4 regions of the Shewanella sp. MTB7 genome follow, and region 1 is predicted to be linked to each of the others. Evidence: predicted binding sites of a transcription regulator. Region 1 holds the regulator's gene; each other region holds the start of a gene.

The links. Region 1 encodes sigma-54, which starts transcription at its own class of promoters, with help from an activator protein. Its sites were predicted from a motif close to GTTGGCACGNNNNTNGNNT; they were not measured.
Region 2: flgJ (flagellar assembly peptidoglycan hydrolase FlgJ) is a predicted target of sigma-54. The motif match lies at 5,454-5,472, and genes of this name have one in related genera.
Region 3: HWQ47_RS24540 (TorF family putative porin) is a predicted target of sigma-54. The motif match lies at 1,287-1,305, and genes of this name have one in related genera.
Region 4: HWQ47_RS09130 (GSCFA domain-containing protein) is a predicted target of sigma-54. The motif match lies at 2,422-2,440, and genes of this name have one in related genera.

Annotation. Positions count from the first base shown of each region.
Region 1 covers NZ_CP085636.1:5,487,550-5,495,321, forward strand. Annotated here, with positions in the region: gene lptA (lipopolysaccharide transport periplasmic protein LptA) at 1-452, shown strand, start outside; gene lptB (LPS export ABC transporter ATP-binding protein) at 449-1,180, shown strand; gene HWQ47_RS23960 (RNA polymerase factor sigma-54) at 1,332-2,813, shown strand; gene hpf (ribosome hibernation promoting factor) at 2,949-3,236, shown strand; gene ptsN (PTS IIA-like nitrogen regulatory protein PtsN) at 3,239-3,682, shown strand; gene rapZ (RNase adapter RapZ) at 3,679-4,521, shown strand; gene HWQ47_RS23980 (HPr family phosphocarrier protein) at 4,514-4,789, shown strand; gene mgtE (magnesium transporter) at 4,878-6,242, shown strand; gene HWQ47_RS23990 (molybdate ABC transporter substrate-binding protein) at 6,285-7,091, opposite strand; gene HWQ47_RS23995 (OmpA family protein) at 7,289-7,772, opposite strand, start outside.
Region 2 covers NZ_CP085636.1:2,171,167-2,178,938, reverse strand. Annotated here, with positions in the region: gene HWQ47_RS09230 (flagellin N-terminal helical domain-containing protein) at 1-91, opposite strand, end outside; gene HWQ47_RS09225 (flagellin N-terminal helical domain-containing protein) at 324-1,145, opposite strand; gene flgL (flagellar hook-associated protein FlgL) at 1,224-2,414, opposite strand; gene flgK (flagellar hook-associated protein FlgK) at 2,426-4,354, opposite strand; gene flgJ (flagellar assembly peptidoglycan hydrolase FlgJ) at 4,398-5,405, opposite strand; gene HWQ47_RS09205 (flagellar basal body P-ring protein FlgI) at 5,587-6,678, opposite strand; gene flgH (flagellar basal body L-ring protein FlgH) at 6,690-7,379, opposite strand; gene flgG (flagellar basal-body rod protein FlgG) at 7,390-7,772, opposite strand, start outside.
Region 3 covers NZ_CP085636.1:5,620,949-5,628,720, forward strand. Annotated here, with positions in the region: gene HWQ47_RS24525 (DUF4240 domain-containing protein) at 1-66, opposite strand, end outside; gene HWQ47_RS24530 (hypothetical protein) at 219-608, shown strand; gene HWQ47_RS24535 (HU family DNA-binding protein) at 817-1,089, shown strand; gene HWQ47_RS24540 (TorF family putative porin) at 1,379-2,068, shown strand; gene HWQ47_RS24545 (hypothetical protein) at 2,460-2,633, shown strand; gene HWQ47_RS24550 (mandelate racemase/muconate lactonizing enzyme family protein) at 2,814-3,932, opposite strand; partial or broken gene HWQ47_RS28150 (BCCT family transporter) at 3,932-5,493, opposite strand; gene HWQ47_RS24565 (LysR substrate-binding domain-containing protein) at 5,623-6,543, shown strand; gene HWQ47_RS24570 (FdhF/YdeP family oxidoreductase) at 6,684-7,772, opposite strand, start outside.
Region 4 covers NZ_CP085636.1:2,155,808-2,163,579, reverse strand. Annotated here, with positions in the region: gene flgA (flagellar basal body P-ring formation chaperone FlgA) at 1-20, shown strand, start outside; gene flgM (flagellar biosynthesis anti-sigma factor FlgM) at 104-430, shown strand; gene HWQ47_RS09145 (flagella synthesis protein FlgN) at 436-861, shown strand; gene HWQ47_RS09140 (LPP20 family lipoprotein) at 1,112-1,558, opposite strand; gene HWQ47_RS09135 (FlgO family outer membrane protein) at 1,555-2,181, opposite strand; gene HWQ47_RS09130 (GSCFA domain-containing protein) at 2,510-4,291, shown strand; gene HWQ47_RS09125 (flagellar assembly protein FlgT) at 4,541-5,707, shown strand; tRNA gene HWQ47_RS09120 (tRNA-Arg) at 5,853-5,928, shown strand; gene HWQ47_RS09115 (hypothetical protein) at 6,141-7,082, shown strand; gene HWQ47_RS09110 (hypothetical protein) at 7,099-7,772, shown strand, end outside.

The DNA of each region.
Region 1 (7,772 bases):
CAGTTGAAGTGACTCAAGGCTCAGTAAGAATACATGCTGATATGCTCAGAGCTTTCACCAAAGAGGGCTCTGGTGGGCGTATTTTGGTTGCCACAGGTAATCCGGCAACCTACTCACAAATAATGGAAGATGGCCGTCCGGCACATGCCAGTGCCAAAGAGATCCGCTACGAACTATCTAAGCGCACGCTTATCTTGAAGGGCAATGCGACACTTGAGCAAGATGGCAGTCAAGTTACAGGCGATCAAATTCAATATAACATTGCTAAACAACAGCTCATTGCCGAGAGCACAGGTAATGATCGTGTTATCACTATAATTCAACCTGAAAGTTATCAAGAAGACACAAAGCCAGAGACACAACCCGCTCCTTCAAAAGCTCAGCCAGAAGCACAAGTTGAACAGCCAAAGACACTAGCCGAATCTGCATTAAACACTCAGGAGATTAAATGAGCTCTTTGACGTTAAAGGCTGTAAACCTAGCGAAAAGCTATAAGAACCGTGCCGTAGTACAAGATGTCAGCTTAACCGTCAAAACCGGCCAAATTGTTGGTCTACTTGGACCTAATGGTGCAGGGAAGACCACCACTTTTTACATGGTCGTAGGGCTAGTTCAAAGTGATAAAGGGCGGATCTTTATTAATGATGATGATCTCACCCTAGATCCTATGCATCTGCGTGCTCGTAAAGGCATAGGCTACTTGCCCCAAGAAGCAAGCATCTTTAGAAAGTTATCGGTCAGAGATAATATTATGGCCGTACTGGAAACTCGAGATGAACTTGATAAAAATGCACGAGAAGAGCAACTAGAACATCTACTGGAAGAGTTTCATATTACTCATATTCGAGATAGTCAAGGAATGTCGCTTTCCGGCGGCGAACGTCGACGTGTAGAGATAGCAAGAGCATTAGCCGCGAACCCAAAGTTTATTTTACTCGATGAACCTTTTGCTGGCGTCGATCCTATCTCGGTCATCGACATTAAAAAAATCATTTTACAGCTCAAGAGTCGCGGTCTTGGAGTGCTTATTACTGATCACAACGTGAGGGAAACATTAGACGTTTGTGAGCATGCTTATATCGTGAGTCATGGAAATTTAATTGCCGAAGGAACACCCGCAGAAATCTTAGACAATCAGCAAGTACGAGCGGTGTACTTAGGAGAACAATTCAAGCTATAGTTAATCTAGGGAATGATTTCCCCCCTAGAAAATGGATATGATACATCGATATTACTCATTCTAATGAAGTGTATTTAGGAAGCGAAGACTTCCAAAATAACTCCAGCAGGCTTTCTCATTTTAATAAGTACAAAGAAGGGAATAGCAGTACATGAAAGCGTCACTCCAGCTCAAAATGGGTCAACACTTAACCATGACTCCACAGCTTCAGCAGGCCATACGTCTGTTGCAGCTATCGTCACTGGAACTGCAACAGGAGATCCAACAAGCACTAGACTCCAACCCTCTACTTGAGTTGGATGAAGAGCAGGTCGACGCAACAGCTGACAATAGCGATGCCAAGATAAATGATGAAACAGATTTCAGTGCTTCCGCTGAAACTGTCGTCGAAAAAGACAGTTCGACATTGGAAACTTCCGAGGCCTTAGCACAAGATTCTATGCCTGAAGATCTGCCTATGGATACCACTTGGGATGAAGTCTATACGGCAAGCCCTAATTCAGCTTCGGGTGCAATGCGAGACGACGATCTCCCCTTTCAAGGTGAAACCAGTGAAGGTTTATTTGAGCATCTTGAGTGGCAAAAGAATTTAACCCCATTTTCAGATAACGATCTCGCCATTGCTACCGCCATTATTGATGCGGTCGATGAACGTGGTTACCTGACACAAAATACTGACGATATTTTAGAGGCTATGGGCGATCCCGAAATTGAACTCGATGAAGTGGAAGCTGTACTTAAACGTATTCAACATTTTGACCCTATTGGAGTCGCAGCACGCGATCTCAGCGAATGTCTTTTCATCCAGCTCGCTCAATACGCTAGCACAACGCCTCATATTGATAACGCCAGACTGTTAATCAAAGAACACCTGGATCTTATCGCCGGCCGAGACTTCCGTCTCTTAATGCGTAAAACCAAACTAAAAGAGGATGAGTTAAGGCAAGCAATAGAGTTGATTCAAACCTTGAATCCCCGTCCAGGACTCGCCATAACACCAAACCGTGATGAATATGTGATCCCTGATGTCACAGTGACCAAGAAAAAAGGTCGTTGGATAGTTGAACTAAATCCAGATTACTTACCCAAAATAAATGTAAACCAACATTATGCATCCATGGCCCGCAGCACTAAAAGTCAGGCAGACAGTCAGTTTATTCGTGGACACTTGCAGGAAGCTAAGTGGTTTATCAAGAGTTTAGAAAGTCGTAGCGATACTTTACTTAAAGTTTCGAACTGCATTGTTAAGTTTCAACAAGGCTTCTTTGAATACGGTGAAGAAGCGATGAAGCCTATGGTGTTAAATGACATCGCTGAAGAGGTCGAGATGCATGAATCGACCATTTCACGTGTCACAACCCAAAAATATATGCACACCCCAAGAGGTATTTTTGAACTGAAATACTTCTTCTCAAGTCATGTGGGTACCGACGACGGTGGCGAATGTTCATCAACCGCAATTCGCGCCTTTATTAAGAAGCTAGTTGCTGCAGAAAACCAACAGAAACCATTAAGTGACAGTAAGATGGCACTACTGTTAGCTGAACAAGGCATTAAAGTAGCGAGAAGAACCATAGCCAAGTACCGTGAGGCTTTGCTCATACCACCATCAAATCAAAGAAAGAGCTTATAGAATATTTTTGAAAATTAAGATATTAATATGTTGAGGTTAAACATTGTGACGTTAGTCAGATACCTAAATATGCAATGTAAACCTCTAATCGACGAGCGTGCTTTCAAACACAATCGAGTCCGGAGGAGTATTTCTATGCAAATTAACGTAACAGGTCATCATATCGAAATCACAACATCTCTTCGTCAGTATGTTGAAGAAAAATTTTCAAAGCTTGAACGACATTTCGATCAGATCAATAATGTGCACGTTATTTTAAATGTTCAGAAAATGCAGCAAATAGCAGAAGCTAAACTTCATCTTGTTGGTGGAGAGGTTTTTGCTATGTCAGAACATGCTGACATGTATGCCGCAATCGACTCCCTGATAAATAAGCTCGACCGTCAGGTTATTAAACATAAAGAGAAGCAAATAAAACACTAACGATGGAATTAAGCACTATCCTGCAGCCGGAATGTACAACTTGCGCCACTCCGGGCAGTAAGAAAAAGGTACTGGAACTTATAAGCGATCTTGCCGCTGTCCAGTACCCTAACCTTTCCTCTCAAGAGATTTTTGAAAGTCTTTTAGCCAGAGAGAAAATGGGCAGCACAGGTATAGGTAACGGCATAGCCATTCCACATGGAAGGTTAGCCAATATTAGTCAACCCGTTGCGGTACTCATAAAGTGCGAGGAGCCAATTGCTTTCGACTCTATTGATAAACAGCCGGTAGATATATTATTTGCACTATTAGTTCCAGCTGATCAATGTGAGCAGCATTTAAGTACCTTATCTGCTATGGCAGAAAAGCTTAATGACAAACTAATTTTAAAGCAGTTACGAAAAACACAAGATGAGTCAGAACTTTATCAGGTGATAACACAATGAAACTGGTTATGGTATCCGGTCGCTCCGGTTCGGGAAAATCTGTCGCCCTCAGGGTATTGGAAGATCTCGGATACTACTGTGTCGACAACTTACCTTTGCCACTTATGGACACATTACTTGAACAGCTCAAAGATAGCACAGACCTTGTGGCTATTAGTGTGGATGTTCGTAATATGCACGAAACAGAGTTAGAGAAACAGCTTTCAAATCTACCAGAAGGTACTGAGCTATTAAGTTTCTTTCTAAACTCAAGCGATGAAGTTCTACTCAAACGTTACAGTGAAACACGTCGTCTCCACCCACTATCAAAAAATAAAACCTCACTCAAAGAGGCGATAGATCATGAAAGAGTGCTGTTAGAACCACTCTCTAAACTTGTCGATCATTATATTGATACCTCAAACCTGAATATTTACGATCTCAGCAACCGAGTTAGGGAGATCTTATTAGGCAGTGTGGATAAAGAGTTAGTCATTAACTTTGAATCATTTGGATTCAAATATGGTATGCCCGTAGAAGCTGATTTTATGTTTGATGTCAGATTTTTACCCAATCCCCATTGGGAGCCAGAGCTTAGACCAATGACAGGCCTCGATGAGCCAGTACAACTTTTCCTTAGCCAGCAGCCCACTGTTAATAAGTTTATCTGGCAAATTGAGAATCTACTGGAAACTTGGTTGCCACAACTGGAACGCAACAATCGCAGTTATCTCACAATTGCAATAGGGTGTACCGGTGGCCAACATCGATCTGTCTATGTCACAGAGCAGCTAGCTAAACTCTTTAGCAAAAGCAAACATACAGTCCAAGCTCGCCACCGTGAATTAAGCAATGACTAAACTGGAACGTCAGGTTACCATCTGTAACAAGCTAGGCCTCCACGCACGGGCAGCAACTAAACTTGCAATACTTGCTTCGGAATTTGATGCCCAAGTCACCATCATACAAGGTGATAAGAAAGCCTCTGCGGCGAGTGTGTTAGGCCTATTAATGTTAGAAACGGGTATAGGGAAAACCATAACCCTACTCGGAGAAGGTCAAGATGCAAGTGCGGCACTCGATGCCATTTGCGCCCTAGTTGACGCCAAATTTGATGAAGCTAGTTAAACCTCACCACTAAGCATCACAAAAATTTCATATAACCACCGTAAATCTGTATTTAGCCCTAGATACAGATAGCTCAGAGGGGAGCGCTATGCCAATTGAAGTATTAGATAATGCGCTTACTGATCAACGATTAAACCAGCTAACTCAAGCCCTAGGCAGCGGTATGTTTGTCCACGTCAGAAATATGCTCCATGATATGGCAGCCTCTGACATCGCCTTTATTCTCGAATCATCCCCGCCCAGAACTCGTCAGGTCTTATGGCAACTCATCGATCAAGATCAAACCGGTGAGATCCTCGATGAGCTCGGTGAAGATCTCAAAGACAGTTTTATAAAACAGATGAGTCCCGAACGAGTTGCAAAAGCAGCCGCTCGCATGGACACCGATGATCTCGCCTATATATTACGTAGCCTGCCTGACAGTGTGTTCAAACAAGTTCTGCAGACAATGAGTAGTCAAGATCGAACTCGGGTTGAACAAGCTCTTTCTTACCCGGAAGACACGGCTGGCAGTATCATGAATACCGATACAGTAACACTACGCCCGGATGTCAATATCGATGTGATTCTACGATATTTAAGGATTAGAGGAAATCTTCCTGAAGCCACTGATACTTTATATGTAGTTGATAAACAGGACCGATTACTTGGTGGTGTAGAGCTAGCAGATCTGCTGACTTGTGATCCGAACTCATCCATACGAGATATTATGGATGACAAGCTCGAAGGTATTCCTGTCGGCATGTCAGACATTGAGGTGGCACAACTCTTCGAACGTCATGACTGGATATCAGCGCCTATTATCAGTGATGACAACCAGCTGCTTGGTCGTATTACCATCGATGATGTGGTCGACGTCATCAGGGAAAATGCCGAACATTCCATGATGGGAATGGCGGGTATGGATGATGATGCAGATACTTTCGGTCCAGTATTAAAAAGTACGCTTCAACGTTCACTTTGGCTAACCATCAACCTGTTTGCCGCACTTTTGGCTGCCTCAGTCAGTAATATGTTCGAAGGGACAATAGAGCAGTTCGCAACCATTGCTATTTTGATGACCATTGTCCCCAGTATGGGCGGTGTTGCCGGTAATCAAACCTTAGCCTTGGTGATCCGTGGTCTCGCATTAGGACAGATAGGCAAAAGTAACTCCCGTTGGCTCATCGGTAAAGAGCTGGCGATTGGTTTTCTCAATGGGCTCCTTTGGTCAGTGCTCGTTTTTATCGCTATCTGGCTCTGGAAAGACGATCTTGCTTTAGGAGGACTCATTGGTGGGGCCATGTTGATCAATATGACCGTGGCTGGATTTGCAGGCGCATGTATTCCTTTACTGCTTAAGAAGATGAAAATCGATCCTGCACTCGCTGGCGGTATGGTACTCACCACGGTCACAGACATCATTGGTCTGTTTGCCTTCCTAGGTTTAGCCACTCTCTATTTACTTCACTAGCAATTATAACCAAAGGGAGCCTAGTCGCTCCCTAGATATAATTTAAATTAATGGCGCATCAAAGCCATACTTAGCCAAAATAGTTTGTCCGTCATGTGACAAAATATACATGGCTAAGTCAGCGGCCTCATCCTGTGAATTATCTAACACCATCAAACCATAGTTAGCCCCCACCGACAGTGACTCTGGAATGGCCAAAATCTGCAGTGATGGCAGCTCTTTTTGAGCTAATACGGCATTAGTGCAGTAAGTTAAGAAGATATCGGCTCGCTTATTTTCCATCACCCAAGCGTAGGGACTTCTTCCCTTAGGTGCTTGAGCCGAATCGGCGCCACCGGTCAACTGTAACGCCTTACTCTGTAGACGAGATTGAGCACCCGGCACTAACGTCTCCGCCTTAGCAAACAACTTCCAAGCATAATCTCCAGCCGGATCAGCTTTAGGTGTCGATGTGCCTAACTTAATCTTATTGTTGAGCATACTATCGAGTAGACTTGAGCTGGTAACCTCAAGCTCGGGTTGGGCCATTGCACACAGTTTATTACGGGCAAACATCACAACCGAGCCACCTTTATTTGCCTGTTTAAGGGCATGTGGATGTTTCATGTTTGCTGAAGCATAAAGGTCAACGCGCTCACCTTGCTCAATACGTTTACGCAATAAGCCAGATGGTGCGTACTGAGCATGGACCGGCTCTCCCCCTTGTTGAACATAAGATTCAATAATCTCGTTCATCGCCTTTTTCAAGCTTCCCGCCGCCCTAAGTTCAATCGTATCAGGCTGCTTTATTTCCGCCGCTGTTAACATCAAAGGTGACAACAGCACCAAACTGACTATCCATCTTTTCATCGCATTGTCCTTACTCTCTTTAATTATGTCCACATCAAGCCATAACCCCCATAGGGCAACAAGTAAACCTAAGATGATCTTTGGTAAAATGAGAATAAGATCGCGAGCTTTCGTTCAGGGAAAGACAAAATGTCCATGTTATAAAGAAAAAAAGCTGTCGTAAGACAGCTTCTAATAATCACAATATAACATCGATTTTAAGAGAGTGGACTCAATACAATTTCCACACGACGATTTTGTGCACGCCCCTCTTTATTGGCATTCGATGCAATAGGTCTAGCTTCTCCAATACCATCAGATTTTACTCTGGCATAGTTAACTTTTTGAGAAACTAAATAATCAGCCACTTCAACAGCACGAACTTTAGACAACCTTAAATTGTAAGACTCAGAGCCAGAACTATCTGTATATCCAAGCACATTTAAACGTGTTTTGTCGTACTCTTTAGCAACGAGAGCCACACTGTTGAGCACATTCTTTGCCGCTGCGCTCAGGTGAGTCTCATCGACCCCAAAAGTCACTTCATTAGGCATATTTAATACGATATTATCGCCACTGCGTGTCACACTCACACCCGTTGATTGAAGCTGTTTTCTTAACTCCGCTTCTTGGGTATCCATGTAGTAACCGATGCCACCACCTAGGGCTGCACCGGAAGCAGCACCAATCAAAGCGCCTTTA
Region 2 (7,772 bases), 3.1 Mb from region 1:
GCTCCATAGAGGTGGCTAAATTACCACTAGAACTATTAAGGTTTTTCTGTGCTTTCAGTGATGTGACGTTCGTATTTACTGTAATAGCCATAATTTGTTTCCTCTTTATACCTGGCTTGAAACGTTGCCTGTCTTCTTAGCCAGGCGGAGCATTTGGGTTACAGTATATTTAACGGCAGAGGATTTTTTATCTTTAATCTTTTTTGATAAAAAAGTAAAAATAAAATAAATCATAACAAATGAACAGAAGAAATAATTGATAAAACAGATAACTAAAAGCGACTCCATACTTACATATGCGAGTCGCTTTATGGTATGCCACGTTACCCTAAAAGAGAAAGTGCTACCTGTGGCAGTTGGTTCGCCTGAGCAAGCATCGCTGAACCCGTTTGTTGCAGTACCTGGTTTTTCGTCATCGTCGCTGTTTCTTTAGCGAAATCGACATCTACAATACGACTTTTGGCATCGGCAACGTTAGCTTGGGTGTTGGCACTGTTGCTGATGTTATGTGCTAAACGATTCTGCACCGCACCAAGATCAGCTCGTTGAGTATCGATGGTTTTAATGGCTTTATCGATGGCAGCTAATGACGATGCACGGTTTGCTGACGTGGCATTATTGAGTGCGGCAACGGAAAGTGTGGTCTTATCTGTCTTCTTAACAGTAATTTTGACATCTTCACCATCTTGATGACCAACCTGGAAATTTTTGCCCGCTGAAAAACCACCTTGCATCAGCTTTGTATTACCAAAAGCCGTACTGGTTCCGATATTATCAATTTCTGTCACCAATTGATCCATTTCAGCCTTTAGCGCGACTAAATCGTCTGTACTGTTTGCACCGTTTTCAGACTGAATGGTCAAATCACGCATGCGCTGAAGCATATTAGTTTGCTCTTGCATCGCGCCTTCAGCAATTTGTGCAATAGAGATTGCATCGTTAGCGTTTCGCATGCCTACTTCCAAACCACGAACTTGGGAGTTTAGACGGTTTGAAATAGCAAGACCTGCCGCATCATCTTTTGCACTGTTAATCTTCAACCCACTGGATAAACGTTCCATTGACGTAGCTAGATTACTACTGGATGTATTCAGGTTTTTCTGCGCTTTCAATGATGTCACATTCGTATTAACTGTAATAGCCATTTTGACTTCCTCTTTTAGTACAAGGCCAAGATTGCACCTTGGCTAAATTAAATTGATTTATAGGTTCAATATTGAGGTCTATATATAATCGAACAGTGAAACAGACCCTACTTTGCTAAACACACTTGAAACTGCATTTAAAGCCAACTGCTGTTTCTCAAACTCCGTAATCGCCGATGCGTAATCAAGGTCTTCCAACATAGAGAGAGTCGAGCTATTCACTAACTTTTCCTCTACATGTTGCGTACTGTAACTGTCTAAGCTTTTTAGGCTGTTCCCTGTTTCGCTTCGAGCAATACTTAATTGATTGACACCACTATCAATATTATTCAATATCTGTGCCAACTCAGATACACCTTGCGGTGTATTCACTTTATTTGCATCTTCGATTAAGGCAATCGCTTGATTTATGGTGTCAAAAATACTCACCTCTGATTGAGGCGTAATTGAAAAGCTATCGCCATTCGCTGGCAAGCCATCTAACTTCACTTCCATACCATTGAAAGAGACTGGATTAGCAGGATCGAAACCGACTTCCGTCGTCACTAAAGCAGAACTTGAATCCCTAACTTCAAGATTTGCTCCAACCATAGTGAAGGTATAAGTATCTTCAACATAAGTAGCTTGACTGGTGATTTTTGCACTATCTACTGAAAAATCACCCACTTGACTAGCCAGATAATTGGCGCTGTAATCTCCCAGTCCACTAGGTGCATTCATAAATGCCGTGTCACCAGGAATGTTTGTCGCGACCGTCACTCCAGACGCAATAACGGATTGACGTGCTCCATTGTCACCGCTGTATACGATATCTCCTGCGTTATCAAAAGCAAAAGGCTGCTGACCAGTTTGATTACCACCAAAAATATAATTACCTGATTCATCTCTAGTATTCGCTACAGCAAGAAGCTCTTCTAAAGTGCCACGCAACTCATCGGCAATCATTTGCCGCTCTGAAGTCGACATACCACCATTGATTGCACGGATCACTTGCTCTCGTGTTGAAGCCACTAATGTTTCAGCAGTGCCCAGTTTACTTTCACTCAAACTAAGACGATTATTGGCATAGTCGATATTTTTCATAAATTGATCGACTAAGGCATTTTGCTGATTCAGATTATCGATACCAAGGGAGGCAACAGGATCATCCCCCGCTGTATTAACTCTTTTACCACTCGAAAGCTGATCTAAAATCTTACTCGTAGACGTTTGCTTATCTAACACGCTATTGATAGTTTGGTTAAACATCTGTGAAGTTGAAATTCTCATATTCTCCTCCCCTATCGAACTGAATTAAATAAAGTGTCGAAAATCTCTGAAGCTGTGGTCATGATTCTTGCTGACGCTTGATAAGCTTGTTGAAATCGAATTAAGTTGCCAGCTTCTTCATCAAGGTTAACTCCTGACTCACTCTGGACTCGATTGTAAGCTTGAGAAAACACAGCTTCGGCCGATCCAACGGCTACCGATGCGGCCTTGGCTTTACCGCCGATAACTAATTTAGTGCCTTCATATACATCAGCTAATGTTGAGCCACTAGTATTAGAGCCACCAGTGTTCATCAATTTAGCTTCACTAAGTTTGGCCATTGCCACAGCATTGCTGTTATCCCCTTCGGCAAAAGCGAAATCAAATGTGAAACTCTCTGTAGATGTGGATGTAGTGTTAACATTGAAACTAAAACCATTACTGGTGATTGTCGGTGGTGTATAAGGCGCTGCAGCACTCACTAACGTACCGGATGCATCGAATACGGTAAAAGTATTGCCGACTGGGTCTATCTGATACGTCAGCTCAGATCCAGTCAGAGGAAGATTGGCGTTATTTCTATCTATGCTGACAATTTCAACCTGAGTATTTCCAGAGTTAGCGGCTCCGACAGTAATATTCGGGCCGGCAGCGGCGATCCCTTTCGGATCGGTCATCTCAACTTTTATACCTGCTGCAGCCCCCGCCGAAGGGCGAATTTCAAATTTATCACCATCGGCAAACGCACCTGAATCGATGTGAATCGAAAAACCATCACCACCATCAAGTTGAGTGCCATTTAAAATCAGCGGCGTGACGACACCTGTGCTCGTATCTTTAAGCTCGTATGTTGCAGGAGTGGTAAAAGTCAGATCATAACTTGACCCGTTTAATGCGGAAGTATCATCAATGTTAACCCTAAGGTTTACATTCCCTGTATTGGTACCAAACCCACCGACACGGCCAACTGACATACTAGGGTCATTAATATCAGTAAAGATATTTTTACCCAGCGCACCTGAGAGATCAAACCCTTGAGACTGGGCTTGATTAAATGCATCCGCGACACCTAAAGCAAGTTGGCCTATTTCAAGTTGAGCTTGTACTAACGTATCATCACGAAACTCAAATAAAGCACCAAGCTGACCACCCATCTGTGTAGGGTCAATCACCATGGTCGCCGAACCTGCAGAACTCGTCACTCTCAACTCTCCAGGATATGGATCACCCACAGTTGTCCCGATTGACATAGACACTTCACCGGAGACTAACATCACAGCCCCCCCTAACATGACGCTTTTTGCCCCGGTATCTAAAGGGATCACGTTAACTTGTGAGTACTGACTCAACTCCTGAATCAAAGCATCTTGTTTGTCTAGTAAGCTCATGTCCTCGCCTTGGGACTTCATTAACTCCTGATTTATATGACCTAACTCTTTACCGATCTCATTAATACGGTCGGTGATACCAGAGATCTGATCATTAGTTTGTTTCATCTGGCCATCTAAATGAGATTGCATCTGATTCAAACCACTGGCAAGCTGATTTGCCGAACCTAATACGCTCCCTCTGATCCCAAGATCATCAGGAAGATCCGCTAAACTATTTAATCCAGCAAATAGATCATTAAGACCTTGAGGAACAGACTTACCAATTTGTGAAAATAGTTGATCCAACTCATTTAACTTAACTTGAGAGGTCTGAGCCCCACTAACACTGGTTTGACCTATTCTCAGCTCTCTGGCTGCATAATCGTTATAAATACGTTTAACATCAGAGATGTAGGTTCCAGCACCATAGAAATTGCCACCAAGTTGTTGATTATCTAGACTGGATTGTTCTGCGACTTGCCTGTGATAGCCTTGAGTATTGGCGTTAGTAATATTATTACTGGTCACTGCTAGTTGAGACTGAGCAGCCAACACACCGGTCCGTGCGATATTAAGAAGATCCATACCCATTACTTGGCACTCCTAAGCTGCTGGATAATGATAAACAGAGTTTTCATTGTGCTTCCCTAGGTAAAACTGCTTGTATCTCTGAAGAAAGCGACTTCATTACCTTCATCACCTTGTCTGCATATTTCGGATCAGTGGCATAACCAGCATCTTGTAACGCCTTTATAAATTCATTTGGATTGGCTGCTTTCTTCATTGCCTCTTGATAGCGAGGTCCTTCAGAGATGAAGCTCACAAAGTCATCAAAACTTTGTTTAATATTATCGTACACACGAAAATCAGCTCTTTGTTGTACAGCGATCCCTTGGTCGAACTCTAACGTTTTGACTGCGGCTTTATTTCCCTGCCAACGATTATCAGCCTTGATGTTAAATAAATTATTGCTTGAATCGCCGCTGGGTCGTTTCACCATCTTCTGGCCCCAGCCTGTCTCCAACGCAGATTGAGCGATGAGTACTTCGGCTTGAGTTCCCAATGCAGCAGCAGCTTTTTGGGCATGGGGATAAAGTTGAGCCACAAAGTCATTGCGGTCATTGAATGTCATATTCGAATATGGCACCTCTGACGGCAATTGTTTGCCTGATAAGACAGTTTGTAGCGGATCACTTGCCGCTTTCTTATGGGACTCAGATTGTGGGCTGGATTGAGACTCAGATCTTGCAACACGACTCATCACCATCGTCTGCTCAATACCGCCACCAAGATTGCCATCATTACGTAATACCGATGAAGGAGTAACCTTGCTGGTCTCTGGAGAAAGCTGCTGTATCATCAAATCTGCGAGCCCTAACATCCCTTTATCCGAGAGATTCAAAGACATCTGTTGATCATGCATCTGTTCATAAAACTTGGTGTACTGACTATTCATTGGGCTGTCAGATTCAAAAGCAGCATTAGCTTCACGCATACTTTTCATTAGCATCTGTACAAAAATACCTTCAAACTGTTGAGCGACCTCTTTCAAAGCTGCCTTATCATTTTTTTGGGCTTTAGCTCTAAGGGAATCTAGACCTCCAAGGTCCAAAAAGTGAGAAGAATTTGACAGCTTTTCCATAATGTATTCCAGCTATTGCGACAATAAATAGACGTTTATAACTACATAATGCAAAAGACATACCAGTTATCTAAGATAATTCTCGTCCTGTTAATGTTCTTAAAATCTCTCCTTCAGAAACATTAAAGGCCTAGTCGATAAACTAAGCCTTTAGATTGGAAGATAATGATTCTAATTAAGATTAGATTATAATGAGCTCGCCATGTAAGGCTCCGGCAACTTTCAATGCTTCTAATATCGCGAGCACATCCGATGGTGCAGCTCCGACCAAATTAACCGCCCTGACCAACTCATCGAGAGTCGTACCGGGATTGAACATAAACATACGGCTGTCTTCCTCTTCGACATCCACAGTACTATTAGCCGTCACCACTGTTTGCCCGCCAGCCAGAGGATTGGGTTGCGAAACCTGAGTGGCTTCAGCAATCGTCACCGTCAGACCACCGTGAGTCACCGCCGCAGGCAGCAAACGAACACCTTTACCGACAACTATCGTGCCTGTACGCGAGTTTACGATCACTTTTGCCGATTCAGTGGCGGGTTCTACTTGAATATTCTCAAGAGTGGCAAGAAAGGAAACACGTTGTGAAACATCCCTTGGTGCACTGACTTGAACTGATGCGGCATCCAGAGGCCTCGCCATTCCTGGACCAAGCAGTTCATTAATGGCATCGGCTAATCTCTTCGCCGTCGAAAAGTCTGCACGGCGCAGGTTAAATGTGAGGTGATCACCCGTTGAAAATGGTGTGATCACGGTTCTTTCCACAATTCCACCGTTAGGAATACGACCCACTGTCGGTGTATTTTGAATTACTTTAGACCCGTCCAACCCCTCAGCACTAAAGCCACTGACAACCATACTTCCCTGCGCAATGGCATACACATTGCCGTCAACCCCTTTGAGGAAAGTTTGCAGTAATGTGCCTCCTCGCAAACTTTTCGCCTCTCCTAAACTTGAAACCGTAACGTCAAGAGTTTGACCTGGTTTAATAAATGCGGGCATTTCAGCACTAACCGCGACCACGGCAACATTTTTAATTTTTGGCCTTAGGTTATCCGGCAAATTAATGCCGAAATTTTTCAGCATAGTTTTAAAGGTTTGTTCTGTGTAAGTTGTTTTCTCGCCAGTTCCAGGCAAACCGACAACTAAGCCATAACCTATCAATTGGTTCGTTCTCACACCTTGGACATTGGCAATATCCTTTATCCTCTGTGCTTGACTAGTACCTGAAACTAACAGCAAAACAAATAGATAAAATAGTTTAAGTTTCATTTTCATTCCCCTTAGAAAGGCCACCAACTGCCCATAAAGAAAGAGCTTAACCAGCCCACTTTTTGAACCTCGGCAAAGGTCCCCGTTCCACTGTACTGGATCCGTGCATTGGCGACGCGTGGAGAGTCGATAGTATTATCTGGACGTATATCCTGTGAACGAACAACACCAGTAAGGCGTACAAACTCATCACCGTTATTAATGCTTATCCATTTTTCGCCACGAATGACTAAATTGCCATTATTCAATACCTGCATTACATTTGCGGAGATACTGCCAGATAAGCTATTACTTTGATCTGCATCAGATTGCCGTTTAGTGTTCATACTGTCTGAATATTTCAAATCGATAGGTTGCCCACCAATCGTAATATTACCACCACCTGCATAGATAGGATCCAAACTTAAGTCCGTGCCTTTTTTAATCTCATTGTTAGCACTTTTCTTTGCTTGAGTCTGCTCCATTAGGATCACCGTAATGATATCACCCACCTTCAAGGCTTTAATATCTGAATAGAGGCTAGATGCTCGACTGTCCTGGTACATTGAACCTGTTGCCGCAATTTTAGTCGGTGGAGCCTCTGGGTAAACCGGGGCATAATAAGGGTCGTCTGCAATGGGTTTTCTCCCCGTTGAACTACAGCCTACTAATGCTGGCATAAACAATATTATCAATATGCCCCAAAGCAATAACTTATTCATGTCGATGCCTCTACAAGTTTTGATTAACATATGACAGCATTTGATCGACAGCAGAGATAACCTTAGAGTTCATCTCATAAATACGTTGACTCTCTATCAAGTTCACCAGTTCTTCGGTCACATTAACATTCGATGTTTCCAATGCTCCCTGACGAATGGCTCCCATACCATCTAACGAGGCAGTTCCCTGAATGGGTGTGCCACTGGCTCCCGTTTCAGTATATAAATTCTGACCCATAGGATCTAATCCACTTGGATTAATAAAGTCGGACATAGTTAACTGACCAACCACCTGACTCTCTGCAGTACCCGGCGTTTTAACTGAAACTTCACCCTCAGCAGAAACCGTAATACCTGTTGCATTATCCGGAATTGTAATTGAGGGCTGAACCA
Region 3 (7,772 bases), 130 kb from region 1:
TAAACTGATCTGATCTTGCTCCGGTGTTGCTCTCGTTACCAGTAGCCAAAACTCTGCTTCGGTCATATCTATCCCATCAATGTAAACTCGCCCCTATTCTAACTAATTCACTTCACCAGAGCAGTAAAATTATCCCTCTTAAGCCAGACAAACTAACTTTGACACAATCGGTTGATTTTTTTACACTCCCCCCAATATTTAGCCTGACGAGTTATGCAATGAAAAAACCTACATTAGCCCTCAGCCTCATCATGATCCTGTATGCAGCGCTTGCGGTCGTTGCAACATGGCGGGCCATCAATATCCAAGTGTTCGATCTCTTTTCATTTGGTGTTGTGCCGGTTTTATTTGGTTTACTCTTAAGAACTAGCTGGGCGGGTATCGCTTTTAAAGTCTATTTAGCGATCCAAACCTTAGGGCTAACAGCACTCGCTGGCACTGCCATTATCGCCTACCAAATATCTCCGCAAGATGTAAAAGTGGTATTCAACAATATTGAGATACCGGTGTCTTTAATCGCAATCACTGCTAGCCTAGCTTTAATATTTCAATTTTGGGTCGCTTTTTCTAAATCCACCAAGAGATACTTAGCACTCACCTCAGAATAAAACGTCTATAAAGTTCGCGAACTTAGCTCTGATATTGGCTAACAATCAGCCAGAGAACACTTTCTGCACAGATTTTAGCCTTAAAGAGGCAAGAAGCGGCTTAAAGCTCTTTTAATATCAGATATCTTATGGCATGTTAGTGACTGCAATTACTACAAATACTGTGTGATTGGTATAATTTAATCTACGGAAAGAAGAGACTATTCAAATGAATAAGACTGAACTTGTTGCAAAAATGGCTGAGCGTGCAGAACTGACTAAAACAGAAGCTGCTCGTGCACTAAAATCTTTTGAAGAGACGGTTACAGAAGCGATGAAAAACGGTGATAAGATTTCTATCGTTGGATTTGGTTCTTTCGAAACGTCTAATCGCGCTGCACGTACTGGCCGTAACCCACAAACGGGTAAAGAGATTCAAATCCCTGCCGCCACAGTACCAAAGTTTAAAGCGGGTAAAACACTGAAAGACAGCGTTAACTAAACACGCCTTTCACCGTTTTAAATAAAAACCTCCTGATGGAGGTTTTTTTGTGTCATTTTCTTTAATAACGCTCCCTTCTCTCAATCTTCAAATTTATTGGTTGCACCAGTTAAGTGCGACTTTGCATCAATATTAACCAAAATACAGCATAAGTATCTATTACCAAATACAACTTACTGATATTAATTAATAAAAACATTGGCACATTACTCGCTTATCTATTCTTAATATCTACTGCAGTAAATTCATAAGCCGCAGAGGTATGATTATAAATAATGGGGAATTAAAGATGAGATTAGCACTAACAAGTACACTATTGGCTTCAAGCATACTAACCAGCTTTGGTGCATATGCCGACGTTACCGCAAATATAGGTGCAACGTCTAACTACCTTTGGCGAGGCGTAAGTCAGACCCAAGATGCTGTTGCTGTGCAAGGAGGGATAGACTATGAGCATGACAATGGTTTTTACCTAGGAACTTGGGCTTCAAATGTAGATTTTGGCGATGCCACCAGTTATGAGTTAGATTTTTACACTGGCTATACTGGCAGTATCGGTGAAGAGTTTGGGTATGATATAGGTTACCTTTACTATGCTTATCCTGACAGCGATTCAAATATCGATTTTGGCGAGCTCAAAGCCACTGTGAGTTGGAAATGGTTTAACTTGAGCTACTCACATGTCGTCAATGCAGACAGCGATGTAGCAAGTGAGCCATTAGACAATAAAGACATGGGCTACTTTGACGCAGGAGTGAGCATCCCTCTCTCTGATACGCTATCAATTGCACTGCATTATGGATATTCTACCGATGATATCGTGACCGCTTGGTTTGCAACCAGCCACTACTCTGATTATTCAGTATCTCTTAATAAAGAAACCAGTGTAGGAGACATTAACTTTATGATCAGTGATACCGATCTGAATGGTGATGATCCCAAAATAGTTATTGGATACAGTTATAGTTTCGGCTTATAAACATTTTATTCTTTCAATATCACAAAACTTGAAACTGTGACATACAACAGGGTGAGCCTTGACCTAACAAGCGAGTGCTCACGCTAAGCAATCACAATAACCATTTGAATTTTAATTATTTAATTGAACTATAAAATAAAAAACAGCAACAAGATTAATTTATACATCATCTATAAGAATTGTTAGCTAGATCCCACTTTTTCTCAGTGGAGCCTGATATCTTCCTCATCAGCGCTTACTAATATGCAGTTTACATTCCCGTTACCATCTTAGTGAATATTTAAAACCTAAAGCGTGAACAAATAACCAATCCCGACATGATTTCAAATGTCATTTTTACCTATTAGCAAATGAAAGATGCCAAAGGTATTTAACAAGTAAGGAGTTCGTTATGGCTCAAATGATTGATCTTGCGCCCGACGATGCAGAAATAGAAGCCATCGCTCAACCGTCTAGCAGAAGAGAGATGGATGATATAGTACACCGACGTGCAATAAAGAAGCGTTTAGAAGATCTTCTAGCAGATGCTGAACTACAACGTGCCATGGGTGGAGATTTTTACTAATCCACCTTTTGATGACTGAATCTAGGCAGTGACCTAGATTCAGACATAATATCAAGAATCACTTATCAGATAAATTCCCAAACAACTCACCGTTCTCTTTTATCATTAACATTTTTATCAGATAAAAAAATACCCCGGAGTGATCACTCTGAGGCATTGTTATTGGTAAAACCTAATTATCTAACTCACTCGATAACGATTAATAACCTCATCATCTAGCTCTATTCCTAAGCCCGGAGCATCAGACACATACACGTAACCATTATCAAAAGGTAAGCGGTTTTTGACTAAGTCGGTAAATAGCGGACTATCACTCTGTGAATACTCCATTAACGTGCCATGTTCGCATGCAGCTAAGAAATGCACTGACGCTGCCAGTAAAATACCAGTACTAAAACCGTGTGGCACTAACTGGGTACCGTGCATTTGTGCAATATCATAAATCTTTTTCATTTCGGTAATACCACCACAACGGGTGATATCTGGCTGCACAATATCCACATTTGATTTTTGTAAGAAATCACTGAACTCATAACGTGTTGTTAGTGACTCTCCGCCCGCCAGCTTTTGTGGTATTTGACCCGCAAGCTTAGCGTAACTATTCATATTGTCAGCCAGTACTGGCTCTTCAACCCAGTTTAAATTAAACTTCTCTAAGCGTTTGCACATAGCCATCGCATGGCCACAGGTGCCCCACCTAGAAGCAAGATCAATTTGCACTTCAATATCATCACCAACTGCTTCACGCACATGACGGACGATTTCATAATCTGTGTCAGGGTCGGTACCAAATACACCACCACCAAACTTAATACTAGTGAAACCTTGCGCAACTAATGACTGAGCGATGGCGCGGTTATCTTCAGGTTTATCCGCTGGAATAAAGGTACCGTATGCTTGAATTTTATCGCGATACTTACCACCAAGTAACGTGTGTACAGGTACATTATAAAATTGACCAGCAATATCCCACAGCGCGATATCAATCGCACTAATAGCATGAATGCCTGCACCGCGACGGCCCATATAGTTTGAAGCCCAATACATCTTGTTCCACAGTCTTTCAATTTCTAATGGATTTTCACCCAATAATAATGCCTTAAGACCGTAGCAATATAAGTTCGAGTTCGGTGTTTCAATACAGGCTTTAACCACTTCAGGTGAAGAATCAGCCTCACCAATACCCACTAGACCTGTATCCGTAATTACTTTAACGATAACCGCATCTTCACCCCAAGTGCAGATTTCATCCACTGCTGGTACGCGTAAGTGGATCACTTCTATATCGATAATTTTCATTATTTTGCCTCATCAAAATTGTGCGTGGTTAAGAATTTCTTCAACCCAAAAATACAAATAACTAGAACAATGGTAAATGGCGCAGCAGTTAATGTAACCGCGATCTTTAGGGTCGATAACGATGCATTGATATACAGCATGGCTAACGGTAGTAAACTTAACATGATGCACCAGAATAGACGTAACGAACGAGTTGGATCTTGACCTTGGGACAAGTCTTTAGTGGTTACCGCAGCAACCGTAAATGCGGTAGCATCAAGATGCGAAGCAAGAAACACCATCATTAACACAAAATAGAAAACAGATAATATTGAGCCAAATGGTAAGTTACTAATTAACTCTGCCACCGCATAATCACCGCTTACCGTATTTAATATTTCAGGCACGTTAATGACGCCGGTATTAAACATATCCACAGCGTAACCACTTAAACTGCCAAAGAAGAACCAACAACCACCACAACCACCTGCAATCAGACCTAAAATGACTTCACGAATGGTACGACCCTTAGAGATTCGGGTAATAAAGATTGCCACACCTGGCGTGTAAGTTAACCAATAGAGCCAATAGAATACGGTCCAATCTTTATTGAATGTTCCTTCATTCGTGGCGTCAGTAAACAAACTCATCTCAACAAAATTACCTATGGTTAAGCCCACTGTATTGACGAAGAAGTCGATAATGAATCCGGTATCACCGAGTATCAGTACAATTAAACCAAACACAAATGTCATGCCACATGCCATATGGGCAATTTTTTGTAGACCTTCGCTAATACCAATATATGAGCTTAAGGTGAACGTTAACGTCACCAAACCAAGCAGTAATACTTTGAAAGAAATACATTCTCAAAACCAAACAGTGAAGACAAACCTGTGGATACGGTACCAATGGTAATGGTTGTGGTTAGAATTAAACCGCCAAAAGTCGAAAAAAGGAAAATTAAATCAAGCACTCGACCAGTAATACGACTTGCCATTCCGCCATCTTTTAAGCCTGTAATCGATGACACTAATGATGATAAATTTAAACCCTTGCTGCGATTAACATGGAAGTGATAAGCCATGGTAATAGACGCTAATGCATAAATAGCCCAAGGTGTGATCCCCCAATGGAAAAAGACATAGGACAAACTATGACGCAACGCTTGATTACTTTCAGCGGTGATATTTAAACCGATTGAATTATAGTAATAAGCCCACTCCATAAATGCCCAATACATGGTGGCCGAGCCTAAACCTGCACAGATAAACATGAATATCCAACTCATGTTTGAATACTCAGGATCACCTTCACCTAATTTGATCGTGCCATATTTACTTGCGGCAATAAAAAGCACAATACACACACACGCAAATCCAAGTAGTTGGACAAATGAACCAATACTATTGGTCAAACTTGCGAACATACCGACAGCAGCTTCTTGTGAGCTTTCTGGATACAACATTAATAATACAATTAATGAGAAAACGAACAGTAAGCTAACGCTGATCAAGAATAGATCATTCTTTGATGACGGTGGCGATATTGACAAACTAGTGTCTGTAGCTTGTATGGTCATTATTGTGCTCCACAAATTTAAAGATAAGCATTCGTTATAATTAGAGTGCTATACGAATTGGCGTGGATTTTTTACGATTACTTAAGTAGGATCAAGCAACCATTCTTTATACCTCCATAATGAATCATTATGCGCAGTTCAAAAAAAGAGCACTCATTATTGCGTACCCCTCATTTCGCATGGCTTTTAGCCTTTAAGTCCGTAGCAGAAAAGCAAAGTTTCACGTTAGCAAGTCGTGAACTTCATCTTACCCAACCTGCGGTAAGTCAACAGGTGGCAAAACTCGAAAGCCTCTTTAACGTTAAACTTTTTTTTAGAGATTCAAAAAAGGTCGTGTTAACTGAAGCTGGTGAGCAATTATTGTCGCAAATTGAGACACCATTTAATCGACTGATGAAAGTCGTGGAAACGTTTCAAAAAGTCAGCGACTCATGCTTACTTAATATCGAAACTGAACCTGTTTTCAGTCGAGTGCTAATCAGCCCTGAGCTCCCTAAATTTCTGGAAGAGAATCCACAAATATTATTTAGACAAGTACTCACCACCCATCATCTTGATTTTTTATCAGAAACTGAAGTAGCCATCAAATGGGGCGATGGTAAATGGGATGGGGTTGATGCCCAATTTCTCTGTGGACTTGAATACGTACCTGTTTGCTCGCCAGAATATAAAGCAAAAATGAACATATCGAGCTTAGAAGATTTAAATCGTACGACTTTGATCCACGAACGTGACTACAACGATTGGAAACACTGGTTGAAGTATTACCCTGTTGCAGGACTTAATCTCGATCAAGGTCATGTAATAGGTGAGTCGGATGTGGTCATGTCGATGGCAGTTTCTGGTATCGGGGTGGCATTATGTGGCTATGATTTAATTAAAGAACATCTGCAATCAAAAAAGTTGATTATGCTGTTTCCGGATCTCAAAGTTAGGCACCACAAAGCCTATTATATTTTAACTCGCCGCCATCATGAACTTTCTGCACAATCCAAATTATTTATTGCTTTCTTACATCAAATTGTATTAAAAAACGCTCGGATTTATTAATGAAATAAGTTCGGTTAAGCCCATCATCCTAACACCTGGAAATGCATTAGCTATTTTCAACTCTCGTAATCGCGGTGCAGTAAACAAGATGCCATTAACTCACGGTTAATGATCATGAGAACCTGAGTATCGAAAGACTACTATTTGAATATTTCAACAGCGATCGATTTAGAGGTTGGCGTCCAACTTAAATCACCAACACTTTCTAAAGGCACCAGTGGATTTGTTTCCGGATAATACGCTGCAACATTGCCTCGTGGAATGTCGTATTCAATCAAGGTAAAATCCGAAACTTGACGGAGCTTGCTATCAGGCCAAAGTGAGTTAATGTTAACGCAATCTAGATGTGCTAGCCCTAAAAGAGCTATATCTTCAGCATTCATCATTAACACTCTACGCTGGCCATAAACGCCTCTGTACCTGTCATCCAAACCATAGATAGTTGTATTATATTGATCATGGGAACGCAAAGTCTGCAGCACAAAAACAGGTTTATCGGTTAATCCATAAATAGACTGAGGCACGATTGAATCTGGTAATTCATGGGTCATAAACTCCGCTTTCTGACTCTCTGTATTCCATATATGTCGAGCTGCTGGATTGCCTAAATAGAAGCCTCCTGCTTGTTGGATTTGATGATTAAAGTTATCAAACCTAGGGATCACTTCAGCAATTTTATCGCGAATATTGTCATAGTCGGCAATCATCTCAGACCAATCAACTAACGCCTCACCTAACGTCGCTTTAGCGATACCTGCAATGATTGCAGGCTCAGATAACATCTGCCCCAACTCACTCTCTACCACTCCAGCAGAGCCGTGCACCATGCTAAATGAATCTTCAACGGTCACCTTCTGAGCCCCACTTGCCTGCATATCAATATCTGTTCGCCCAAGACAAGGTAAAATCAGCGCCTGTTTACCTGTCACCAAATGCGTTCGATTCAACTTAGTCGCTATATGCACCGTTAAACCACAGCGGCTTAGGGCTTCCTCCGTCAATTGTGTATCTGGGGCTGCCGCAGCAAAATTGCCACCTAATCCGATAAAAACTTTACTCTCACCAGACAACATAGCGTGGATCGCCTGCACCACATTATGCCCGGGCTCTACAGGAGGAGAAAAACCAAACACTCGCTCAAGACTTGCCAAAAAAGCCTTATTGGGCTTTTCGTTGATCCCCATCGTTCTGTCACCCTGTACATTACTGTGGCCACGAACAGGGCACAA
Region 4 (7,772 bases), 3.0 Mb from region 1:
AAGTTGAAGTTAGAATGTAATAACAATAAAAATTTACTAAAGCTCTATCCATCACTGCCGATATATGGGTATGTTCTTCCTTTTTTACTGCTGGAGCCTAATGATGGCTATTAATATTAAACAAGTAAATACAGCTGCAAACTCTCATATTGGCAAAACATCGGCGAATAAAACCGATCCCCAAGCAAACCAGACAAATAGCAATGCGAGTTCAATTAGTTCTCCACCAAAAAGTGATTCAGTTTCAATCACTTCCAAAGCTCAGCAATTGCAAAACATTCAATCAAAACTCGGTGATATTCCTGAAGTCGACAAGAAGAAAGTAGCTGAAATTAAGCTTGCTATCGCAGAAGGTCGCTACAAAGTTGATCCAGAAAAATTAGCGAGTAATATTGCTATGTTTGAAAATGAACTTAAGGATCTTAACTAGTTTTTATGAGTCAATTATCTATCATCATTGAAAAACAACACCGGCTATTACAAGAGTTAAAAGTAACGATCTCTGAAGAAAAAAGCGCACTAGTTAATCAAGATGCAGAGCTTTTACTTTCTCTCGCTTCCAGTAAAGCTAAGTTACTTGATGCCCTTAAGGCCAACGATGACAACTTGTCATCTCAACCTGATATCGCGAGTTTGTCATCTGATCCTCATTTAATTGAGCTGGTAGATATTACCAAAACAAAACTCGCAGAATGCCAGCAACTTAATATAGAAAATACCAGCTTAATCGAGCTCAATATTGCCAGCGTTAATCGCTTCGCTCAAGCTCTGCAAGTGAGTCGAAATGCGTCGAGTCTAACCTATAATGACAAAGGCAAGACTTCAACCATATCCTCATTAGGCAACAACTTAAAGGCTTAGCAAGCTGAACGAGGTTATGGCTCTACAAAGCACGAGTTCTCACTGGACTATCGGTTAATTTCATCACTCCTGAATCGTTCCCTATTGCACCAAGCTGACTCAATAGTTAGTCAACTCAACGTCATTCAGGCTTTCAAATTAATGAAAGCAATGGTAATCGTCAGAAATTCGACACCTGATAGGCTCGTGTAATGCGGGTGATAAAAAAGTGGCAAGAGATTACTTGCCACTGAAATACTAAAAACGGTCTTTAAAAATAGGTCACACTCTTTATTTTCTGAGGTCTGCTATTTTGTTGGTATAGCGCCCAAACCTGAGAAAAGTCCAGTTCCAACTCAGTCACATAATGCTCACCAGCAGGGTAACTTTTTACCACTTTCGCCCCTCTAATAATGCCTGTCACTGACGCTTGAATGGTGTTATCGGTCAACATCCAATCATTCACCTGACTGCTGGCAGACAACTCCTGGCCATACACCTGTTCAGCTAACTCACGGTATGCAGCGATTTTAGATGCTTGCATCGCCATCAACACACGTTGTGACTTATCCTTTGATGGTTGAGAATCCAAGCTCGCGTAACCTATTGCAGTGAGTTTAGGAAAACTTTCTGGTTGTTGAGTTTCCCACTCAATGTATCGATCATCAGAGGCACAGCCCGATAGTGCAAGCATCATCAATATTAACCATCTATTCATTTCAAACCTCCAATCACCTGCACCTCTTGCATTCCCATATGGTTATTTCGGTAAAGCAAACCATCTTGAGATACCACTTTCTCTGAAGACCTTAAATAACCAGGTAACTGCGTGAGCCCAAAACTCGCTTGGGAAGCCGAAACAACCCGGTTATTGGTTATATTAACAATTCTAGCATTCACGACCATGCCTTCGCTGCTCATGCTCATGGTGGACACTAACACATGTTCAACGGCGATATCTGCTGGCAACTGTTGCCAATTTCTTGTCAATATAAAGTCACCTTCAGGAGTCACACGTATATTCTCGCCCACACTAATATCGACCAAACTGAATTGATGTTGATGCATCGCAGCAGTCAAACCTTGCTGAAGTTGAAGACCCACTGCGTTGGTTTTATTTAGATCTGCCAACAATACAGGCGTTGACACCAACAAAGGTTGATTAGACCGTAGAGCATCATTTTGCCTCACCAACTCATTTACTATTTGCTCAGACATGTGATTAATTGCCGAACTTGACGGCAATCGATTGCCGTCATCAAGTATAGACTTAGTTGTGTGCTTAACTTGAGCACAACTGCTAAGAAACGAGACAAAGAAGATAAGCAGTATGATACGCATGGCTAAACCCTAAATTAAACAAACGAAAAATAAACAACACTGATGGCTAAATCAGCAAAGTTAATGACATACACTAAACCAATATCGGTTATTTCTTAAAGAAACAGCAAGTATCAAGCCAAGTAAAAGAGTCATCCCATTTAGCCCAAAGAAACTAAATATCTGTAATAGCATTTTATCGGCCCTAGCGAACATAACTTTACAGCTCTTTATCTTTCTATCATCCCTTATCTCTGACTTACAGGCACACAAATTGCTTTATTAACCATAAGGAAACGAAGCGCCACAAAAACGACACAGTCGAATTCAAAAGTATGGAGATAACATTATGCAGGGAACCGATTCCACCCCTTATAATAATCAGGGGAAATACGCCTTCTGGCGGACTGCCGTAGCCAGTATCGAACTTGGACAAGAGGAGTTCACCCAACTGCATCAAATTGATATAGCGATCAAGAACCCAAGGATATCCTCAATTGGATCTTGTTTTGCTCAACATGTTGGTAAGTGGCTCAACAGTGGTGGCTACCAGTTTAATCAAAGTAAACTTGAAACGAATCAAATCTCCAGTTTTGCATTTGGCAACCTATACACTCCAAGGTGCCTTCTGCAGTGGTTTGATATGGGTGATAACGATAAGTCATTCGACATCAATAGTGCGGTCTACACCCATAACAGTATATATTTCGATCTTTTGAGACCCAGCTTTAATCCAGAAGGTTTCGACTCACAAGCCGAGTTAGTTACAGCCAGGCTCGCGGCATCAAATGAGATGCGAAAGACGATATTAGCGACAGACCTACTGGTTTTTACCCTTGGATTAACCGAAGCATGGAAAGATAACAGTGATGTTTATTACCCAAGCTGCCCAGGAGTGGTATCAGGTCTATTTGATGACTCAATTTATACCTTCCATAATTTCAGCTATGAAGAGATCCGCACCGATTTAGAAGAGATTGCTACCCGGCTAAAATCTATTAACCCCCAAATTCAGATCATTTTGACCGTTTCACCAGTCCCGCTCACAGCAACCATGACAAACAAGCATATTATGGTAGCCAATCAACATTCTAAATCATTGTTACGCACTGTGGCGGGATTTCTGAGTGATAACCATGTTGATTTCTCTTACTTCCCCTCCTACGAAATCATCACCGTTCCCGGTGCAGGAGATTTTAGATTTGAGAAAAACCTTAGATCGGTCACACCTCAAGCGGTTAACTATGTCATGCAGCACTTTCGTTCCGTTATTGATAAAACGACTCATGTCATATCACCTCAAGAAAAAACAGTTAACACTCTACAGTCCGGAATAAACGTCTCGAGCAGTGATGAAGTGGTATGCGAAGATGAGCTACTCGAAGCCGCAATGAAGCTGCAAGTAAACCCAACACAGCAACAAAAAATTGATATTAGTCTGTTTGGTGACAGCCACATGGGTAAATTGTCCACTGCATTTAGCAAGATAGATATCCAACATTGTGGCGGTATGGTGATGAATGGCTCCGGATTCTCACAAAAGAAATTTGCCATGTGCGATGCCGAATATTTTGTCCCACTGGAGAGTGCGGTATCGAGAAAGCTATGGTCAAGAATATTGAATAACTTGAACAATCACCTGCAGGATAAAACCACGGCGAACTCCACCATCATCACCAACCTTGGCATGCAGACACACCAAAACATCTCGCGATTTTCAACATGGTTGGAACAAACATACCCTGAGGGAGTCGCTGAAATCACCACCAAAGAGTTTGTCGATTACTTCAACGATGATTTAACCGATCAGCTATCCATCCTTTTAAAACTTCACAATCATGGACATAGAGTGATCGTGGTATCCGATCCGCCTTTCTGTCAATATTTTAAAGAATCAAAGTCGATGACAAACATAATCTACTCATACTTTTATGCAATGGAATATGTGTGGAGTCAACTCGGCATCACCTTTTTTAATGCTGCTGCCATCTTTGATCAAGAGGTGTCAGATCCTCAGAGTTATCTGTCAGATATTGAATATGATGATGGCAATCATGATTGGATCCACGGTAATGACAAGTATTACACCTGGCTTGCAGAAAAATTACTCACACTGGTAAATCAAGATTAGCCTTCACTTGCTAAGTTCAATGCAGAGTTGAACTTAGCGTCCCCTCAGTTGTTTCATGTGCATGATTCAACTTGCTATGAATATCTAATCAGCCCACTTAGACTCGCGGTGTTTTTCAAGAACGTAATGACTCCATAAAGGCACATTTATTGCTTAATACTCTCTATAACTTATTATCAGTGAATCAACTGTCATTTTTATGTCGATAGATACATTAACACTGCATCTACAAGGATAAATGGATAAAAGATGAAATTTGTAGCCTTGCTTCTCCTTACCTGTCTCTCTCTCTATTCGCAGTTAGCAATCGGGGCCTGGGTCGTGGTCAAAGGAGAGTCGAATATCGTCGATGGCAATGTGACCAAAGCTCGTGAAGATGCCATTCATCAGGCTCTTACCTATGCAACATTGCAAAATGGAGCCAGCTTTACCAGCACACAAACGGTTAATAATGGCCAGTTAACCCAAGACAGTTTCTCAATAAAGCAGCAATCTCAAGCCGCTAAAGTAGAGTTAATCAACGAACTGATTGAAGGCGATAAACTGACCGTCATGATCAGAGTCGATGTAATAGGCGCTAGTTCACATCAGGCCCAGTGTGAAAGTCAGTCGCTAAAAGCTGCTATCCTCGTCCCCCAATCCTTGATTAACGACAGAACCCAGTTACGTTACGGCAACATCGGCTTCTTTGAAAAAGCACTGTCTGTACGCATTAGCGATACATTGACTCAAGCATCAAACAGTAGTTTCCCTCACTTACATGCAAACGAGCGATTAGATATAGAACAAGCCTTAGTCGATATCAGAGGGTATCGACTTCCTAGTTGGCTCAGCGAAATAACCGATAGCCAATACGTGCTGCTACCTGAAATTATCGATATCTCAACAGATCCAGCAGAAAATCACATGTTGGGACTCTGGAGCAGTGATCCTATCCGACAATTTCAACTCAGACTTTCCCTATACCATGGTATAAGTGGCGAACAGATCTGGAGCCAAGATTACACCTCATCAGCGCCGTGGGAGTTTAAACGCCAAGAGACCGTGCCTTCAAACCAAAACCGATTCTGGAACTCTGCCTATGGGAATAATATTGATAAAGTACTACTTCAAGCCATTCAAGATATAGATCGTAGTTTAAGCTGTCGCCCCATTCTTGGTCAGATAGTCGCCAAACAACATGACCGGCTGATAATCAACCTAGGCCGGCGCCATGGCATACGTGTTGGTGACTCCTTCCAGTTAGTCCTGCAAGAAAACTTTCCCGACCGTTTTGACAAGATGCGCGCAGTCGTCGGCAAAAGCCGAGCCACAGTCAAAATAGATCAAGTCACCCAAGATACCGCCACCGCTGTTCTTGTAGATCAGAAAGCAGCCTATAATGTTCAGGTTAATGATATCGCGATAAAAATTTGACCACAGACAAGCAAACGGTTTGCTGATTTAATCAACGCCTAGCTAACGATTAACGATGACCAACAAACGAAGCTTTTGAATAAGAAATAAGCAACTAAATTTAAAGGCTTTTCATCGAGGAAAAAACCAGTATAATCACTCCCGTCTCTCCATAGCTCAACAGGATAGAGCAGTCGCCTCCTAAGCGATCGATCGGGGTTCGAGTCCCTGTGGGGAGACCAAATAGGCCTATTTTCCTATTAGATTCAACGGGTTAACATTTTATTAACAATCTTGAGTCACCCCTGTATCACCACAGGAATGTGCTTTTTTAGCACTTTTATTTATAAGCATTTCAAATAACCCTCGTTTTACTGCATTAAACTCAGTTATAGACAAATCGCTCCATTTCTAATAGTTTTCTCTTTACGAGATAACATGGAAGTCGTATTTAATGAGCACTCAAAAATCGGTCAACACTTCAAAAGTCAGCTCAGAACTGAAACCAGAACTTAAACCAAAGCCCAAAGAAGCAGATCTCCAAACTGAACTGGCACGACTCATCCCTGAAATGCCCGAAGCGGCACGACAACAATTAGCCGCCCTACTCGACTCTACCGAGAATCCAAACCCAGAGCTTAAGCAAGAGCCCAAACAAGAGTTCAAACAACAGTTCATAGATACCTTTCAGAAGTTTGACTCGCTCACTCAAACTGACTCACAAGTTAGACAGTTATTACCCGAAGACACAACAGAGGAAACACTTGCTAAGGAATTAGCAAAAGTTGACGCTAGCCAGCCAATACTGGAATCAGAGCAACAAGAAGCTGCCGCTATATTTAATCTCATGTTTGACTCTTTGGCAGATTCTGAACCTTGTGACGATATTGAAGAGATTAGACTGTTTGCCAATGCTGCAACACTGAAAGACGCTTTCCCCCAAGAGGAGCAGTTAGCCTTTTCAACGCTAGCTGATGACATATCAGAAGAGAGTGCTGAAATTATCCATGCCGCAATCGCCTGTCAGTTAGCTGGCATGACAAAACCTGCCAAGTTGCTATTCAACCTCTTCACTCAACGTCAGTTCATTGATGCTAATCAAGACTACCAAAAGCTACAGACAGAGATCACTAAGCAGAAAGGCGTTATTGAAAACTCTTCCAAAGCAGGGAAATCAGGTAGAAATAAGAGATATGAGAAAAGAGATAAAGTAAACGCCTACGCTATACAGCTTTATAGCCAAAGAAATTACGCGACCCCACATCAAGCAGCGCAACTGATAGCAGAACAAGTTATGGAATATGCACAGACTATAGGGTATTCATTCTCTACAGCTTATCAAGCGACCAAAACAATTAACTCTTGGTTGAGCAAACACAAGAAATCACAATTATGAAAATGGATATTTATCAGTGATGACTAAAAAAGTGTCTCAAGTTCAAATGCTATTCCCTAAAGGGCTTTACCCTATACACAGTCGTTACATTCAGCTATTTAGTAAAATGTTAAGTAAGCAGGATATCTGTGTATCCGAATCTGATATTCAAATACTCTCGATAGCTTTAGGCTCTACCTCTCAACACTTATTCAAAACCGTAACCTCGAAAACGAGTGTGAGAGATAAGCTAGAAAGTTTACTCACAAATGGTCTCAAACTTAAAGTCGAAGTAAAGAAAAGGCTTGCTACGTACCAAACTGAGTTATCAAAAGAGTCAAATCAAGCTGTTGTTAATTTGGTTATCTCACAATATCAAAGCAAGCTTGATGAAATTGAGACTCGTAAACAACAAGCGATCTTTGAGCAACAAAAGAAACTGTTAGAAGAGCGAAAAACTAAAGCCGAAGCTTTACAGAAACAGCTTAGAGCAGAAAAGGAAGTCTATAGTGCAAGTCGAGTTAGTTTTGAAGATTTCGAGATTTTTGATATCCAGAAAAACTCACGGGTAGATATTCTTCTTACTCAGCTCCGTAAGAAATCAATCACCCCTGATGACATGACGTGGCTAAATGAAAGAGGTTTCTCAAATCAGTTAGTCGAGAGGCAATACCACATACAATTAGCCCACCAACATTTCCAGAACTGGAA